DNA from 2 places in the Ciceribacter sp. RN22 genome. Region 2 is predicted to be linked to the other one. Evidence: predicted binding sites of a transcription regulator. Region 2 holds the regulator's gene; the other holds the start of a gene.
The links. The regulator LexA, encoded in region 2, represses DNA repair genes until DNA is damaged. The targets are predictions, from matches to a motif close to TGTTCNNNNTGTGTTCNG.
Positions count from the first base shown of each region.

Region 1 (7,722 bases), 520 kb from region 2:
CGGGCTCGGTGCGGTCAGTGAACAGCGTCTTGCCGAGGCGACCCTCGTTATGGGCGATCAGGTGGCCGGCGGCGCCGAGAATGTGCTCGGTGGAACGGTAGTTGCGTTCGAGCTTGATGACCTTGGCGCCGGGAAAATCCTTCTCGAAGCGCAGGATGTTGTCCACCTCCGCCCCGCGCCAGCCGTAGATCGACTGATCGTCGTCACCGACGCAGCAGATATTGACGGAGGAATTGATCTCCCCCCTTGAGGGGGAGATGTCGGCGGAGCCGACAGAGGGGGGTGTTCTGGCGCCGGCATTGGAGGGGGTACCCCCCTCTGCCCTGCCGGGCATCTCCCCCTCAAGGGGGGAGATCGGCCTGCGGGCCGACCTCTGTGCAAGCAATCTCAGCCACATGTACTGGGCGGTGTTGGTGTCCTGGTACTCGTCGACGAGGATGTACTTGAAGCGCTGATGGTAGTCGCGCAGAACGTCCGGATTGGCCCTGAACATGCGGATCGGATGCAGCAGGAGATCGCCGAAATCGCAGGCATTCAGAGTCTTCAGCCGGTTCTGGTAGGCCGCGTAGAGCTCCCGTCCCTTGCCGTTTGCGAAGGCGCGGGCGTCGCCCTCCGGGATCTGGGCCGGATCGAGACCCTTGTTCTTCCAGGTGTCGATCATCGCCGCGAACTGGCGGGCCGGCCACCGCTTGTCGTCGAGCCCTTCGGCCTGGATCAGCTGCTTGATCAGGCGGATGACGTCGTCCGTGTCGAGGATGGTGAAATCGGACTTGAGCCCCACCAGCTCGGCATGGCGGCGAAGGATCTTCACGCCGATCGAGTGGAAGGTGCCGAGCCAGGGCATGCCCTCGACGGCGCCGCCGACCAGCATGCCGATGCGCTCCTTCATCTCGCGGGCGGCCTTGTTGGTGAAGGTCACGGCGAGGATTTGCGAGGGAAAGGCCCGTCCTGTCGCAAGGATGTGGGCGATGCGCGTGGTCAGCACGCGGGTCTTGCCGGTGCCGGCGCCGGCGAGGACGAGCACCGGACCTTCGGTCGTTTCCACGGCTTCGCGCTGTTCGGGATTGAGGCCGGACAGATAGTCCGGGGTGCGGGCCTGATCGCGGGCGGCCATGGCACGGGCGGCAATTCCGCCTGTCGCCGGTCCTGCCGGCTTGCGCGGCGGCGGCTCTTCGTCGAAGAAGGGAATGTCGTCGTAACCGTTACTCATGGCGCCCAATGTAGTGATTCGGACCGGAAAGGCGAGTCAAGACGTTCTGGTTTCATTCCTGCTCGGGCCGGTTCCCGGCTCTTCTACAGGAAATATCGGGTGACCGCGGCCGGTCCGCATCCGTCTCGGGTGGCCGATGACAATTTGGTAATGTTGGCCGGCAGGCCTTGCCGAGAGTCGACCCCGCGGAAATATTGGCGCATATGTCGACCGAATTTGGACGCCTTCGACCGCCCGCACATCCGCCGCGGTCCGGCAGTCCTTGCCGGAGCTTTTGAATGCCCCTCTGGAAACAGGTGATCGTCATTTTCGCGGTGGTTGCCGCCTTCGTCGTCGGCTGGGCAAGGTTCGTGCCGGGAGCCGGAGACCTGCTGCTGCGGATTGGGGCGCCCGCCGGGCTGGTTGCGGTCCTGGCGCCGGCCGGCGAGACTGCGGGACCGGATGCCAAGGGTGGTGAAGGCAACCGTCGGGGCGGCAACGGCGCGCCCGTGGTCGTCGTGCAACCCGTCAGCCTCGGCACCGTCAACGACCGGCTCTCGGCGATAGGCACCGGTGACGCCGTGCAGTCCGTCGCGGTCACGCCGCAGGTCGACGGCACGCTCGCCAAGGTGGCGATCGTTTCGGGACAGAAGGTGACGAGAGGCGATCTTCTCGCCCAGCTCGACAACGACGAGCAGACGATCGCGCGCGATCAGGCGCGGGTGGCGCTGAAGAGCGCGACCGAGAAGGCGAACCTCTACGCCAATCTGAAATCCACGGTGTCGCGCATCGACGCCTTCGATGCGCAGATCGCCGTCGAGGCGGCGAAGCTTGCACTCGACACCGCCGAACTCAACCTGAAGCGGCGCGACATCGTCGCCCCGATCGACGGCATTGCCGGCATCATCACCATCAATCCGGGGGACAACGTCACCACGGGAACGGTGATCGCCACCCTCGACGACCGTTCCGAAATCCTCGTCGACTTCTGGGTGCCTGAGCGCTTCGCGCCCATCCTCAAGGTCGGGCAGGCGGTCGAGGCGACCGCCGTCGCACGTCCCGGGCAGCTCTATCGCGGGACGGTCGAGGCGATCGACAACCGCATCGACGAGGCGAGCCGTACGCTGCACGTGCGCGCCCGCATCGCCAACGCGAATGACGACCTGAGGGCCGGCATGTCGTTTACCGTCACCATGGCGTTTGCCGGGGAGAACTATCCCTCCGTGGATCCGCTCGCCGTGCAATGGGACGGCGAAGGCGCGTTCGTCTGGCGCGTCGGAAGCGAGAGCAAGGCGGAGAAGGTGCGCGTCCGGATCGTCCAGCGCAATCCCGACGCCGTGCTGGTCGACGCGGAGCTTCGATCCGGCGACAGGGTCGTGACGGAAGGCATCCAGCGGGTGCGCCAGGGCGGGACGGTCCGGCCGGCCGGAGAGGAGACCGGCGTTCCGGTCGCAAGTCAATGAACGGGCCGTTTTCCGATTTCCCCGGCGGCGGCAGCGCGGGCTTCACTGCCCTCTTCGTCAGACGGCCGATCCTCGCACTGGTCTTCAACGCACTGATCGTAGTTGCCGGGCTTGCGGCCTTCTACGGCATCGAGGTTCGCGAGCTCCCCGACGTCGACCAGCCGGTGATCACCGTGCGCACGACTTTCTCCGGCGCCTCGCCCGAGACGATCGACCAGGAGGTGACGACGGTCATCGAGGGGGCGGTCGCGCGCGTGTCGGGGCTGAAGAGCATGTCCTCGACCTCGCAGTTCGGGCAGAGCCGCGTCACGCTGGAATTTTCCGACAGCACCGATCTCAACGTCGCGTCGACGGACGTGCGCGACGCGATCTCTCGGGTTTCGAACGACCTGCCGGACGATGCCGACGAGCCGCGCATCGTCAAGGCGGACTCCGACTCGCAGCCGATCATGCGGCTCGCCGTAACCTCGGACCGGATGAGCCTCGATGATCTCACGCTGCTGGTCGACAATCAGATTTCCGACCGTCTCGCGACGGTGGACGGTGTCGCCGACATCGAAATCTACGGCGATCAGGAGAAGATCTTCCGCATCGACGTCGACCAGGCGGCGCTGGCAAGCCGCGGGCTCACCATCGCATCGCTGACATCCGCGCTCTCCAACCTCGCCTTCGACGTGCCGGCGGGCTCGCTCACCAGCCCGACGCAGGACATCGTCGTGCGCGCGACCGCCGACCTCAGGACACCCGAGGATTTCGGCAACCTCATCGTGCAGAACCGGGTCCGGCTGAGAGACGTGGCCACGGTAACCTTTGGCGCTGACACCGGAACGACGAGCCTGCGCTCGAACGGCCGCGCCGGCATCGGTCTCGGGATCATCCGGCAGGCGCAGTCGAACACGCTCAGCATCTCGAAGGGTGTGGCGGCGGCGGTCGCCGAGCTTTCGAAGACACTTCCCGAAGGCACCACATTGCGCATTACCAGCGACGACGCCGTCTTCATCCGCGGCTCGATCGAGGAAGTGGTGCGCTCGCTGGTGCTTGCCGCCGTGATCGTCGTCGCGATCATCTATCTCTTCCTGCGCGACGCGCGCGCGACGATCATTCCCGCCGTCACGATGCCGGTCGCGCTGATCGGTACGGTGGCCGCTATCTATCTCGCCGGCTTTTCGATCAACATCCTGACGCTGCTTGCCGTCGTGCTTGCGACCGGCATGGTCGTGGACGACGCGATCGTCGTGCTGGAAAACATCGTGCGAAGGCGCGGGCAGGGGCTCGGTCCGCGGGCCGCTGCCGTTCTCGGCACGCGGGAAGTGTTCTTCGCCGTCATCGCGACGACGGCGACGCTCGCCGCCGTCTTCGTGCCGCTCTCCTTCCTGCCGGGCCAGGTGGGCGGGCTTTTCCGCGAATTCGGTTTCGTGCTCGCCTTCTCCGTCACCCTTTCCTCGCTGGTCGCGCTCACGCTCTGCCCCATGCTCGCCTCGCGACTGCTGAAGCCGCACGAACACCGGGAAGGTGGCGATCCGCTCGGTCGCTTCGGCGACGCCTTTTCGCGCTTCTATCGCAAGACGCTTCACGCGTGCCTCGGTGCGCCGATGCTCGTCTTCGTCGTCGCGGCCCTGTTTTCGCTCGCCGCACTCGCCGCCTTCTCGCTGATCACCAGCGAACTCACGCCGCGGGAAGACCGCTCGGCGCTGATGCTGAGGGTGACGGCGCCGCAGGGGGTCAGCCTCGACTTCATGCGCGACCAGATGCAGCGGATCGAGGAGAATCTCGAACCGCTCCGCAAGAGCGGCGAAGTTGCCAACCTCTTTTCCATTTCGGGTTTCGGCAGCAGCAAGAACAGCGGCTTCATGGTGCTGACGCTCGCCCCGTGGGAGGAGCGCAGCCGCAGCCAGGACGAGATCGCCGCAGACGTCAACGCCGCCGCAGCACGGGTGCCGGCGGTCAGGGCCTTCGCCATGCAGCCGAACAGCCTCAGGATCCGCGGCGGCGGCAGCGGCCTGCAGTTCGCGCTCGTCGGCGCAGACCACCAGACCCTGACGAGTGCTGCGACCCGGCTCGTTGCGGCGATGGAGGAAAGCGGCCATTTCGACGGTCCGCGGCTCACCAACGACATAAGTCAGGCGCAGCTCTCCGTCACCGTCGACCGCGAACGGGCCGCCGAACTCGGCATCGACTTCACGGGGCTGTCGCAAGCCCTGCAATCGCTCCTCGACGGTCGTTCGATCGGCGACGTCTTCGTCGACGGCGAGGCCTATCCGGTGAAGCTTGCCTCCACCACCCGGCCGATCGACGATCCGACCGATCTCGAGAACGTCTTCCTGAGAACCGCCGACGGCAAGACCGTACCGATGTCGGTGATCGCCTCGCTGCGGGAAAAGGCGGTGGCGCCGTCGCTGACCCGCGAGCAGCAGCTCGCGTCGGTCGCGATCACGGCCGGGTTGCCGGCGGGGCTTTCGCTCGGCGATGCGCTCAACGAGACGCAGACGATCGCCGCGCCGCTGCTGCCGCCCGGCGTGCGCATCATGCCTCTCGCCGAAGCGAAGACGCTGACCGAGAACTCGAAGGGCATGGGCGCGACCTTCGGCTTTGCGATCATCATCATCTTCCTGGTTCTGGCGGCACAGTTCGAGAGCGTCATCTCGTCGCTCATCATCATGGCGACCGTGCCGCTCGGCCTTGCCTGCGCCGTCTTCGCGCTGCTCCTCACGGGGTCATCACTCAACGTCTACAGCCAGATCGGCCTGGTTCTGCTGGTCGGCGTGATGGCCAAGAACGGCATCCTGATCGTCGAGTTTGCAAACCAGTTGCGCGACCGGGGGCAGCCGGTGCGCGAGGCGATCGAGAATGCGGCCAACCTGCGCCTGCGGCCGGTGATGATGACGATGATCTCCACCGTGCTCGGCGGCGTACCGCTGGTGTTCGCAACGGGGGCCGGAGCGGAGGCGCGCGTCGCACTCGGCTGGGTCATGGTCGGCGGGCTCGGGCTCGCCACGGCTGTGACGCTCTATGTGACGCCGGTGGCCTATCTGGCACTGGCGCGCTTCTCCAAACCGCATGCGGACGAGGAAAAGCGCCTGCATCAGGAGATGGCGATCGCGGCCAAGGTCGAGGCCGGCGAGTAGGCGCGTCAGCCCTCCGGCTGCTCGGTGCCGGGGCCGACGACCGTGTAGGCGTTGCCGGCCGGCTCACGGCGCAGGTAGCGGTTGGAGAGCGCGGCGCTGCCGCGGCGAAGAATCTCGCCGAAGACTTCGTCGATCGCCTCGTTGCGCTGGCCCGAAACGAAAAAGTAGTGTCGCCAGCTTTCCGGATCGAGAACGATGTAGTCGGCATTGGCGGCGAGTGGTTCAGCGCTGCCGTCGAGGTTTTCGAGCGAGCGTCCGAGTCTCGCTTCGCCGAACATCGTCGTCGCCACCTGGAGCGCCGGATCGTCCTTGTTGATGAAGACGAAGATCTCGTCCGCAAAGGTGAGCTTCTCCATCCAGATACGGTGGCCGGGCAGTCCTGTCTCGGGCACGGCGAAGAGGATCCGCGCCACGAGCCCCTGCGGCAGGGCGGCATCGGCCTCTCCGACATGGCGGAAGACTTCTCCGGCGAGCGAATGGGCGACGATCACCAGCGGCCTGCCGGCAAGCGTTCCTCCGGGCTCCCGGCGCTCTGCCACCTGGCGCAGGAGCGCGACGAGCCGCTCGCTTGCCGCTTTCGCATTGAGGACCGGAAACTCCCTCACCGATATCCAGGAGGGCCAGCGGAACATGATGACGTCGGCGCCGGCACCTTTGGCGAGTTCCTCCATGGTGTAGAGGCCGAAATCGCCGTCCGGTTCGGGGCCGAAGCCGTGGACGTAGAGAACGAGCGGCTTTTGCTGAACGTCAGCGGCAGGAAAGCTGGCGATCGCGGCGTCGAGGTCCGAAAGGGCGAAGTGGCGGCCGTCGGCGGTGACGAGCGAAAAGCTGTCGTCGGAGGCGCTTGCCGCGCTCGTCTGCGGATGCAGGATCGCCGCGACGATGGCGTCGTAGTTCCACCAGGCATAGCCGGCGGCCATACCGATCGCGATGAACACCAGGGCGAGATATTTGATGAACCTGACCATCCCCGCATTCATAGGCGATCGCCGGCGGTCTCCGCAATGCGGCGGGACGCGGCAGCGCTGTGAATTGGCTCTCGCGGCCGGGCCTCGTCACTGGACAAGGGGGGAACTCCTGTCCCATACCACATTGGACAGACGTTGAATGGCGCGGCGCGCCGGGGACGTCGGGACAGGGGGAGTGACGACATGGCGATGAAGGACGTGCAGCCGGGAACGCGCAACGAGGAGGGGATCGCGGCCGTTCTCGGCATCCTCAAACAGACCTTCGGCGAGCGTTTCCAGACCGGCCAGTCCTTTCGCGAGCAGCACACCCACACGACCACCTACCTGCCGGCCCAGCTTCCCGACGGCGTCGTCTTCGTGGAAAGCGCCGACGACGTGAAGACGGTGGTGAAGACATGCGTAGCCCACAAGGTGCCGATGATCCCGTTCGGCACCGGCTCTTCGCTGGAGGGGCACCTGAACGCGCCGAGCGGCGGGATATCCGTCGACTTCAGCCGCATGAACAGGGTGCTGGAAGTGAATGCCGAGGACCTCGACTGCACCGTCGAGCCGGGCGTGACGCGCGAGGAACTGAACACCTATCTGCGCGACACGGGTCTCTTCTTTCCGATCGATCCGGGTGCGAACGCCTCGATCGGCGGCATGACGGCGACGCGGGCCTCCGGCACCAATGCCGTGCGCTACGGCACGATGAAGGACAATGTGCTCTCGCTCACCGTTGTGACCGCCGACGGCGAGGAAATCCGCACCGCTCAGCGGGCGAAGAAGTCGTCGGCCGGATACGACCTCACAAGGCTCTATGTCGGGTCGGAGGGAACGCTCGGCATCATCACCTCGGTGACGCTGAAGCTGCAGGGCATACCGGCGAAGATCGGCGGCGGCGTTTGCGCCTTCCCGAGCCTGAAAGCCGCCTGCGACGCCGTCATCATGACGATCCAGATGGGTATTCCTGTTGCCCGCATCGAACTTCTCGACGA
Region 1 is NZ_JAMXLD010000001.1:2,323,322-2,331,043, reverse strand. It holds gene NHF53_RS11420 (ATP-dependent helicase) at 1-1,210, opposite strand, end outside; gene NHF53_RS11415 (efflux RND transporter periplasmic adaptor subunit) at 1,489-2,652, shown strand; gene NHF53_RS11410 (efflux RND transporter permease subunit) at 2,649-5,777, shown strand; gene NHF53_RS11405 (alpha/beta hydrolase) at 5,783-6,745, opposite strand; gene NHF53_RS11400 (FAD-binding oxidoreductase) at 6,929-7,722, shown strand, end outside.
Region 1: the regulator LexA is predicted to act here: its motif matches at 1,253-1,270, upstream of NHF53_RS11420 (ATP-dependent helicase).

Region 2 (7,722 bases):
GTCGCGGCGATAGCCGGAGAAGAACTTGCTCATCTGTTCGTGCACCATGGTGTGGTGCGTGACGCGGTAGTCGAAGTCCTTCTTCTGGGCCGCGGTCGGCAACTCGCCGTAGAGAAGCAGATAGCAGACTTCCAGGAAGTCACCTTTCTCGGCGAGCTGTTCGATCGGATAGCCGCGGTGCAGCAGGACGCCGGCATCGCCGTCGATATAGGTGATCTTGGATTCGCAGGACGCAGTCGAGGTGAAGCCCGGATCGTAGGTGAAGGAGCCGGTGTGCTTGTAGAGGGCCCCGATGTCGATGACACTCGGCCCGATGGTTCCTTCCTTCACCGGAAGGTCGACCTTCTTGTCGCCAAGTGCCAGTGCTGCGCTTTTTTCCGTCATGCTAATCCTCCGAAATTGGCGGTCCGGCGCCTTCGAAAAGGCGTCGCAGGTTAAGCGTCCCGAGTTAGCTATATGATCCAGACGTTAATGCCAAGCTAGCCAAAGGGCAAATTGTGCGATGCGAAATGCCAGCAACATATCGTGATTTCCGCGGCTCATTGTTGTGCCATCAGAGGGCGTTTTCGACTTTCGTCCGCTCGCTTTGATTGCTACTGTCGCATTGCGATGTCGGTACCGGGGTGCCGTCATCCGGTGTCCGATCGGGGCTGGAGCCGTCTTGGAAAAGATCGCGGAAGACCGCGCCGGGACCGGGGCAGGGGAAGGGCCGGCGATCGCTGTTGCCATCTCCCTCGACGCGGTGGTTATCGCGGAACCGCGCTCGGCTGGAGCACTCGTCGTCCGACAGGCGACGGGTCGGGAGAGCGTCGTTGCGCGCATTTTCCGTGCAGCCACGGCCATCTCGTCGTCGGGCCGCGCGGCGATCGGTCGCGAGGAGGCGTTCGGGCATATCTTCCTCTTCGTGCCCGTCGCGCTCGGGGTGGGCGCTGTCATCTGGTTTGCCTTACCTCTGACCTTGCCGATTGCAGCACCCATGCTTTTGTTGGCGGTCTCCACCGTCTTCGCGGTGCTGTCGCGCTTCGGCAGACCTGCTGCATATCGGACATGGTCGGCGCTGGCGCTCTGTGCCGCCGGAATGCTGCTTGCCGATGCCGAGGTCCGCAGGCTGCAGACGGTCATTCTCGACACACCGGTCACGACGCAGGTGACGGGACGGGTGCTCCGGCGGGAGGCGGGTGCGGGCGGCGACTGGCGCTATCTGGTGCGCGTCGAAGCGACGGCGGAGCCTGCGATCAGGCGAGCACCGGAAGAGGTCGTGCTCATGACCCGCGCCCGCCACGAGCCGTTTGCGCTCGGTGAGAGGCTGCATGGCAGAGCGCGGCTGTCGCCGCCTTCCGGCCCTGCCTTGCCCGGTCTCGATGACTTTTCGTTCGCCAGCTACTTTGGTGGCATCGGCGCAGTAGGCTACTTTCTTGGAGCGCCGACGCGTGCGGAGGGGGCGCCGGCGACCGGAGCCCGCGCATGGTGGGAGGCGGCCGAGCAGACGCTTCTTGTCGTCCGCGACGACATCACGCAGCGAATCAGGAGAACAGTTCCGGGCGACGCCGGCGGCTTTGCCGCCGCGATCCTCACCGGCGACCGGCGATCGATGTCGGCGGCGACGACGGAGGCGCTGCGCCTTTCGGGACTGGCGCACATCACAGCGATTTCCGGCCTCCACATGGCACTTGCCGCTGGCATTTTCTTTGTCGGCCTGCGCAAGCTGCTCAGCCTCTCGCCGGCAATCGCCCAGTCCTGGCCGATCAAGAAGATCGCTGCCATGGCCGCGCTGGCCGCTACCTTCCTCTACCTGATGATCTCCGGCTCGCAGGTCTCCGCTATCCGCGCTTTTCTGATGACGGCGATCATGCTGGTTGCCGTCCTGTTCGACCGCCCGGCGATCAGCCTGCGCAACCTCGCACTGGCGGCGATCGTCATTGTCGCCGTTTGGCCGTCACAGGTGCTCGGTGCGAGCTTCCAGATGTCGTTTGCCGCCACCGCAGGACTGATTGCCGGCTACGATGGCTGGCGACGGGGTGCAGCGCGGCAATCGCGCTACGCGCCGGACTTCCCCGGTCGGAAGATCCTTTCCTTCCTGTGGAATTTCGCGGCGGGCACCTTCGTGACGTCGCTGATCGGCGGACTGGCGACGGCGATCTTCGCCGTCGCCCATTTCCATCGACTGGCACCTTACGGTCTCGTCGCGAATCTCGCGGCAATGCCGATCATCTCCGTGGTGGTGATGCCGGCGGCGCTTGCGGCAATGCTGCTCATGCCGTTCGGCCTCGATACGCCCTTTCTAATTCTCGCTGGCGAGGGCCTCGAGATCGTCATCGTGATCGCGACCACGGTTGCGAGCTGGAGCGAGGGGACATCCTTCGGCCGGTTCGGGGACTGGTTTCTGCCGCTCGCCTCCACGGGGCTCCTGCTGCTCACCCTGCTGCATACGCGGCTGCGCTGGATCGGTGCGGCAGTGCTTGCCGCGGTGATCGGGCTTGCGATCCTCCTGCCGGCGGAAGACACCGCCGACCTCATCGTCTCGGAGGACGGACGGCTGGCGGGGCTGCCCGCTGTCGACGGCAGGACGATTGCGACCAACCGCAGCAAGCCGGCGGACTTCCTCTTCTCCCAATGGCAGCACGCGCTTGCGCGTCCCGATCATCTCGGCCCGCTCCGCAGCGCAGACGATCCTGTCACCGAAGTCCGGGCGACCGGAACGGACCGGTTTTCCGCAGGACAGATCCGGACCGTTCGCGAGACGATGCGGCGGCAGTTCGAAGCGGCGATCCCCGGCCGCTTCCGCTGCACCGGAAAGTCCTGGTGTATCGCACGGCTTGAGAAAGGATGGCGCGTCGCGACGGTCGAGGATCAGGCACTTCTCGGCGTCGCATGTGACGTCGCCGACCTCGTGATTACGCCGCGTCGTCCACCCTTCGGCGTCTGCCGCTCCGGCGCGAGGATGATCGATGCCGAAGCGCTACGGCGCATGGGCGCAACCGAGTTCTATCTTGGAAATTACGACGATCGGGACATCCGCCAGCGCACGGCGTTCACCACTCTCGACAGGCCGTGGCAGCGGCATCGCCTTTACGATTGGCGAACCGGCAGCTTCGCCGACGAACAGCCCGCGAAGCGCGCTCCCATGGCACAGGTCAGTGATAGCGGCGGATGAGACCGACGAGCTTGCCCTGGATCTTGACACGATCGGGGCCGAAGATGCGGGTTTCGTATGCCGGGTTCGCAGCCTCGAGCGCGATCGAATCGCCCCGGCGGCGGAAGCGCTTCAGCGTCGCCTCTTCGTCATCCACGAGTGCCACGACGATGTCGCCGGGCGTTGCGTTGCTGGCGTTGCGGATGATGACCGTGTCGCCGTCGAGAATGCCGGCCTCGATCATCGAATCACCCTTGACCTCGAGCGCATAGTGCTCGCCTGAACCGAGCATCTCTGCCGGAATGGTGATTTCGTGGGTGTTGTGCTGGATCGCCGAGATCGGCACGCCGGCCGCGATGCGGCCCATGACGGGGACGGCGACGGAACTCGAGCGCTCCTCTGCAGGCGGCTTGGCGGCAGGCGCCGGCTGTCCCTTGCCGAGGCTTCCCTCGATCACGCTCGGCGAGAAACCCCGCCGCGGCTGCAGGCTGGAGGAATAGGCTTCCGGCAGCTTGATCACCTCCAGCGCCCGGGCCCGGTTCGGCAGACGCCGAATGAAGCCACGCTCCTCGAGCGCCGTGATGAGGCGGTGGATGCCGGATTTCGAGGCGAGGTCGAGCGCGTCCTTCATTTCGTCGAACGACGGCGGCACGCCCGATTCCTTCATCCGCTCGTGAATGAAGAGAAGCAGTTCCTGTTGCTTGCGCGTCAGCATGATCCAGAGCCCCGTCGTATGAAACAAATCCAGAACATACACTATCTGTTCCATATGTGTTCCGCAAGTACTTAAATATTGGTAAGCAATTGGAGCTCCGGCGCATTTTTCCCGTGCATCCACCCGTTCCGGGCTGCTGCCGGGCGGGGGCTGGTTCGCCTTGCAAAGGGAAGGCAAATCGCGCACATCAAACGTGACCGACAAGGAGGGAGCGGAATGTCCACTGCCATCGAGGCGCCGCGTGGCGTCGATCACATCGTCTTGCCCGTGCACGGGCTGAAGGCTGCGCGCGAGCGGCTCGGCGTGCTCGGCTTCACGGTCGCCGCCGATGCGCTGCATCCCTTCGGCACCGAGAACGCCTGCGTCTTTTTCTCCGACAAGACCTATCTGGAGCCACTCGCCGTGGCGAGCCGGGAGGCGTGCGAAGAGGCCGCCCGCAAAGGCAACGTCTTCGTCGCCCGCGACCGCGCCTTCCGCTTCCGCATGTCGGACGGCGAGGGACTGTCGGGAATAGCGGTTGCCTCGACGGATGCGGCCGCGGACCATGCGATCTATACCGAGCACGGCCTCTCCGCGGGCGAAATCCTGCACTTTTCGCGGCCCTTGAGGTTGCCGGATGGCACCGAGGCGACGGCCTCGTTCAGGCTTGCCTTCGCCGCGGACCTGCGCGCGCCCGATTTTCTCCTCTTCTCCTGCGAACGGGTCAATCCACTGCCGGCGGATCGTGCGGCGCTCGAACGCCACGACAATGGCGTGACGGGCGTCTCGGCGGTCGTGCTGACGGAGGAAAACCCCTCCGACTTCCAGGAGGTGCTGGAAACCGTCTTCCACCAGCGAGAGATCGAGGCGCATTCCTTCGGTCTCGTCGTCCCTTCGGCAAACGCGAAGATCGAGGTGCTGACACCTGCCGGTCTCACCGGCTATTTCGGGCTCGACGCCCCGAATGCCGGGCGTGGGCTCATGGGGGCGGCGATCGTCTTTCGGACAGTCGATATCGGCGTGACAGAACGCTTGCTGGCTGCTAATGGCGTTCGCCATGCACGCAAGGATGGTCGCCTGATCGTGCCGCGTGAAGCGGGGCAGGGCGCGCATTTCGTATTCGAGGAAGTTTGATGAGCAATCCGACCAATTCCGAAGTCGTCGTCGGCGAAGGTGCCGCCAAGGTCGTCTTCTCCAATTCCAAGCGCTTCTCGCTGATCGCCGGTCCTTGCCAGATGGAAAGCCGCGATCATGCCTTCATGATGGCCGGTGCGACCAAGGAGATCTGTGACAAGCTCGGCATCGGGCTCGTCTACAAGTCGTCCTTCGACAAGGCCAACCGCACGTCCTTGTCCGGCAAGCGGGGCATCGGCCTCGAAAAGGCGATGGAAGTCTTCGTCGATCTCAAGAAGGAATTCGGCTTTCCGGTGCTGACCGACATCCACACCGAGGAGCAATGCGCGATCGTCGCCCCTGTCGTCGACGTTCTGCAGATCCCGGCCTTCCTCTGCCGCCAGACCGATCTTCTGGTCGCTGCCGCGAAGACCGGTCGGGTCATCAACGTCAAGAAAGGCCAGTTCCTCGCCCCATGGGACATGAAGAACGTGCTCGCCAAGATCACCGAAAGCGGCAATCCGAACGTGCTTTTGTGCGAGCGTGGCGCTTCCTTCGGATACAATACCCTGGTCTCGGATTTTCGCTCGCTGCCGATCATGGCGGCGATGGGCGCGCCCGTGGTGTTCGACGCCACCCACTCGGTGCAGCAGCCCGGCGGGCAGGGCGGTTCGACCGGCGGGCAGCGGGAATTCGTGGAGACGCTGGCGCGTGCCGCGGTTGCCGTCGGCGTTGCCGGCCTCTTCATCGAGACCCATGAGGATCCGGATAATGCCCCGTCTGACGGCCCGAACATGGTGCCGCTGAACGACATGCCGCGACTCCTCGAAAAACTGCTCGCCTTCGACGCGGTCGCCAAGGGCGCCTGATTCCGCAAGGCATTGTCTATATAGAGCGCCGGCCCCGGTGGAGCCGGCGCTTTTTGTTGCCGCCTCCTCTTTCCGGCCGCCGGGCCGGCGATGTCACACTGCGTGCATTGTATTTTTCCCGTCTTCGATTAAGACAGGCGCCATCCTCAATCCCACCCAGCACCAGGGAGGCGCTCATGACTGCAATCACCGACATCATCGGCCGCGAAATTTTGGACAGCCGCGGCAATCCGACCGTCGAGGTCGACGTCTATCTGGAAGACGGCAGCATGGGCCGTGCAGCCGTTCCGTCGGGCGCCTCGACCGGCGCGCATGAGGCGGTCGAACTGCGTGACGGCGGCAGCCGCTATCTCGGCAAGGGCGTCGAGCGCGCCGTCGAGGCCGTCAACACCGAGATCTTCGACGCGGTCGGCGGGCTGGATGCGGAAAACCAGATCCAGATCGACAAGGTGATGATCGAGCTCGACGGTACGCCGAACAAGTCGCGCCTCGGCGCCAACGCCATCCTCGGCGTTTCGCTCGCCGTCGCCAAGGCCGCCGCGGAAGCTTCCGGCCTGCCGCTCTATCGCTATGTCGGCGGTCCGAACGCCCATGTGCTGCCGGTCCCGATGATGAACATCATCAACGGCGGCGCCCATGCCGACAACCCGATCGACTTCCAGGAATTCATGATCATGCCGGTCGGCGCCGAAACGATGCGCGATGCCGTCCGCATGGGCTCGGAAGTCTTCCATACGCTGAAGAAGGAACTGGCCGCCCAGGGGCACAACACCAATGTCGGCGACGAAGGCGGTTTCGCGCCGGGCCTCGAAAGCGCGCCGGCCGCCCTCGACTTCATCGTGAAGTCGATCGAGAAGGCAGGCTATCGTCCGGGCGAGGACATGTATCTTGCGCTCGACTGCGCCTCGACCGAGTTCTTCAAGGACGGCAAGTACGTGCTCGAAGGCGAGGGCCGCACGCTCGAGCCGGAAGCCATGGCGGAATACCTCGCCGAACTCGCCGCCAAGTATCCGATCATCTCGATCGAGGACGGCATGGCCGAAGACGACTGGGATGGCTGGAAGGTCCTGACCGACAAGATCGGTTCCAAGTGCCAGCTCGTCGGCGACGACCTTTTCGTCACCAATTCCTCGCGTCTGCGCGATGGCATCCGCATGGGCGTCGCGAACTCGATCCTCGTGAAGGTGAACCAGATCGGTTCCCTGACCGAGACGCTCGACGCTGTCGAAACCGCGCACAAGGCCCGCTACACGGCGGTCATGTCGCACCGTTCGGGTGAAACCGAGGATTCGACGATCGCCGACCTCGCGGTTGCCACCAATTGCGGACAGATCAAGACTGGCTCGCTCGCCCGCTCCGACCGGCTCGCCAAGTACAACCAGCTGATCCGCATCGAAGAAATGCTCGGTCCGCAGGCCCGTTACGCCGGCTCGTCGATCCTGCGCGGCTGACGTTCGAGCTTCTAGACGCTGATTGGCCCGTGTCCCGCAAAGGGGTGCGGGCCAACTTTTTTCCGCGTACCCGTTATGGTCAACGATCGATTAAGCAATCGCCGCTAGTTTGATCGAAAATCGTTTTGCGTATCAGGGCTCGCTCGATGTGGACCAGGCAGCACAAGAACCGGAAACTCGGACGCTTCGTCCTTCCGCTCGTGACCGTCGCATTCCTCTCCTATTTCGGTTATCATTCGATCCATGGCGATCGCGGGCTGATCGCAGCGGAGGAGTTCGAGAAGCTGCGGTTCAAGCGCGATGCCGAGTTGGCTGAACTCGTATCGCGTCGCAAGTCGCTCGAGCGGCAGGTCGAATTGCTGAGCGACGGTTCGCTCGAACGCGACATGATCGATGAGAAGGCGCGCTACCAGCTCAACGTATCGCGCCCTGACGAGATCGTGATTTTCAACGATCAGATAA
Region 2 is NZ_JAMXLD010000001.1:1,803,167-1,810,888, forward strand. It holds gene gltA (citrate synthase) at 1-384, opposite strand, end outside; gene NHF53_RS08985 (ComEC/Rec2 family competence protein) at 662-3,154, shown strand; gene lexA (transcriptional repressor LexA) at 3,135-3,848, opposite strand; gene NHF53_RS08995 (VOC family protein) at 4,065-4,961, shown strand; gene kdsA (3-deoxy-8-phosphooctulonate synthase) at 4,961-5,809, shown strand; gene eno (phosphopyruvate hydratase) at 5,986-7,260, shown strand; gene NHF53_RS09010 (septum formation initiator family protein) at 7,407-7,722, shown strand, end outside.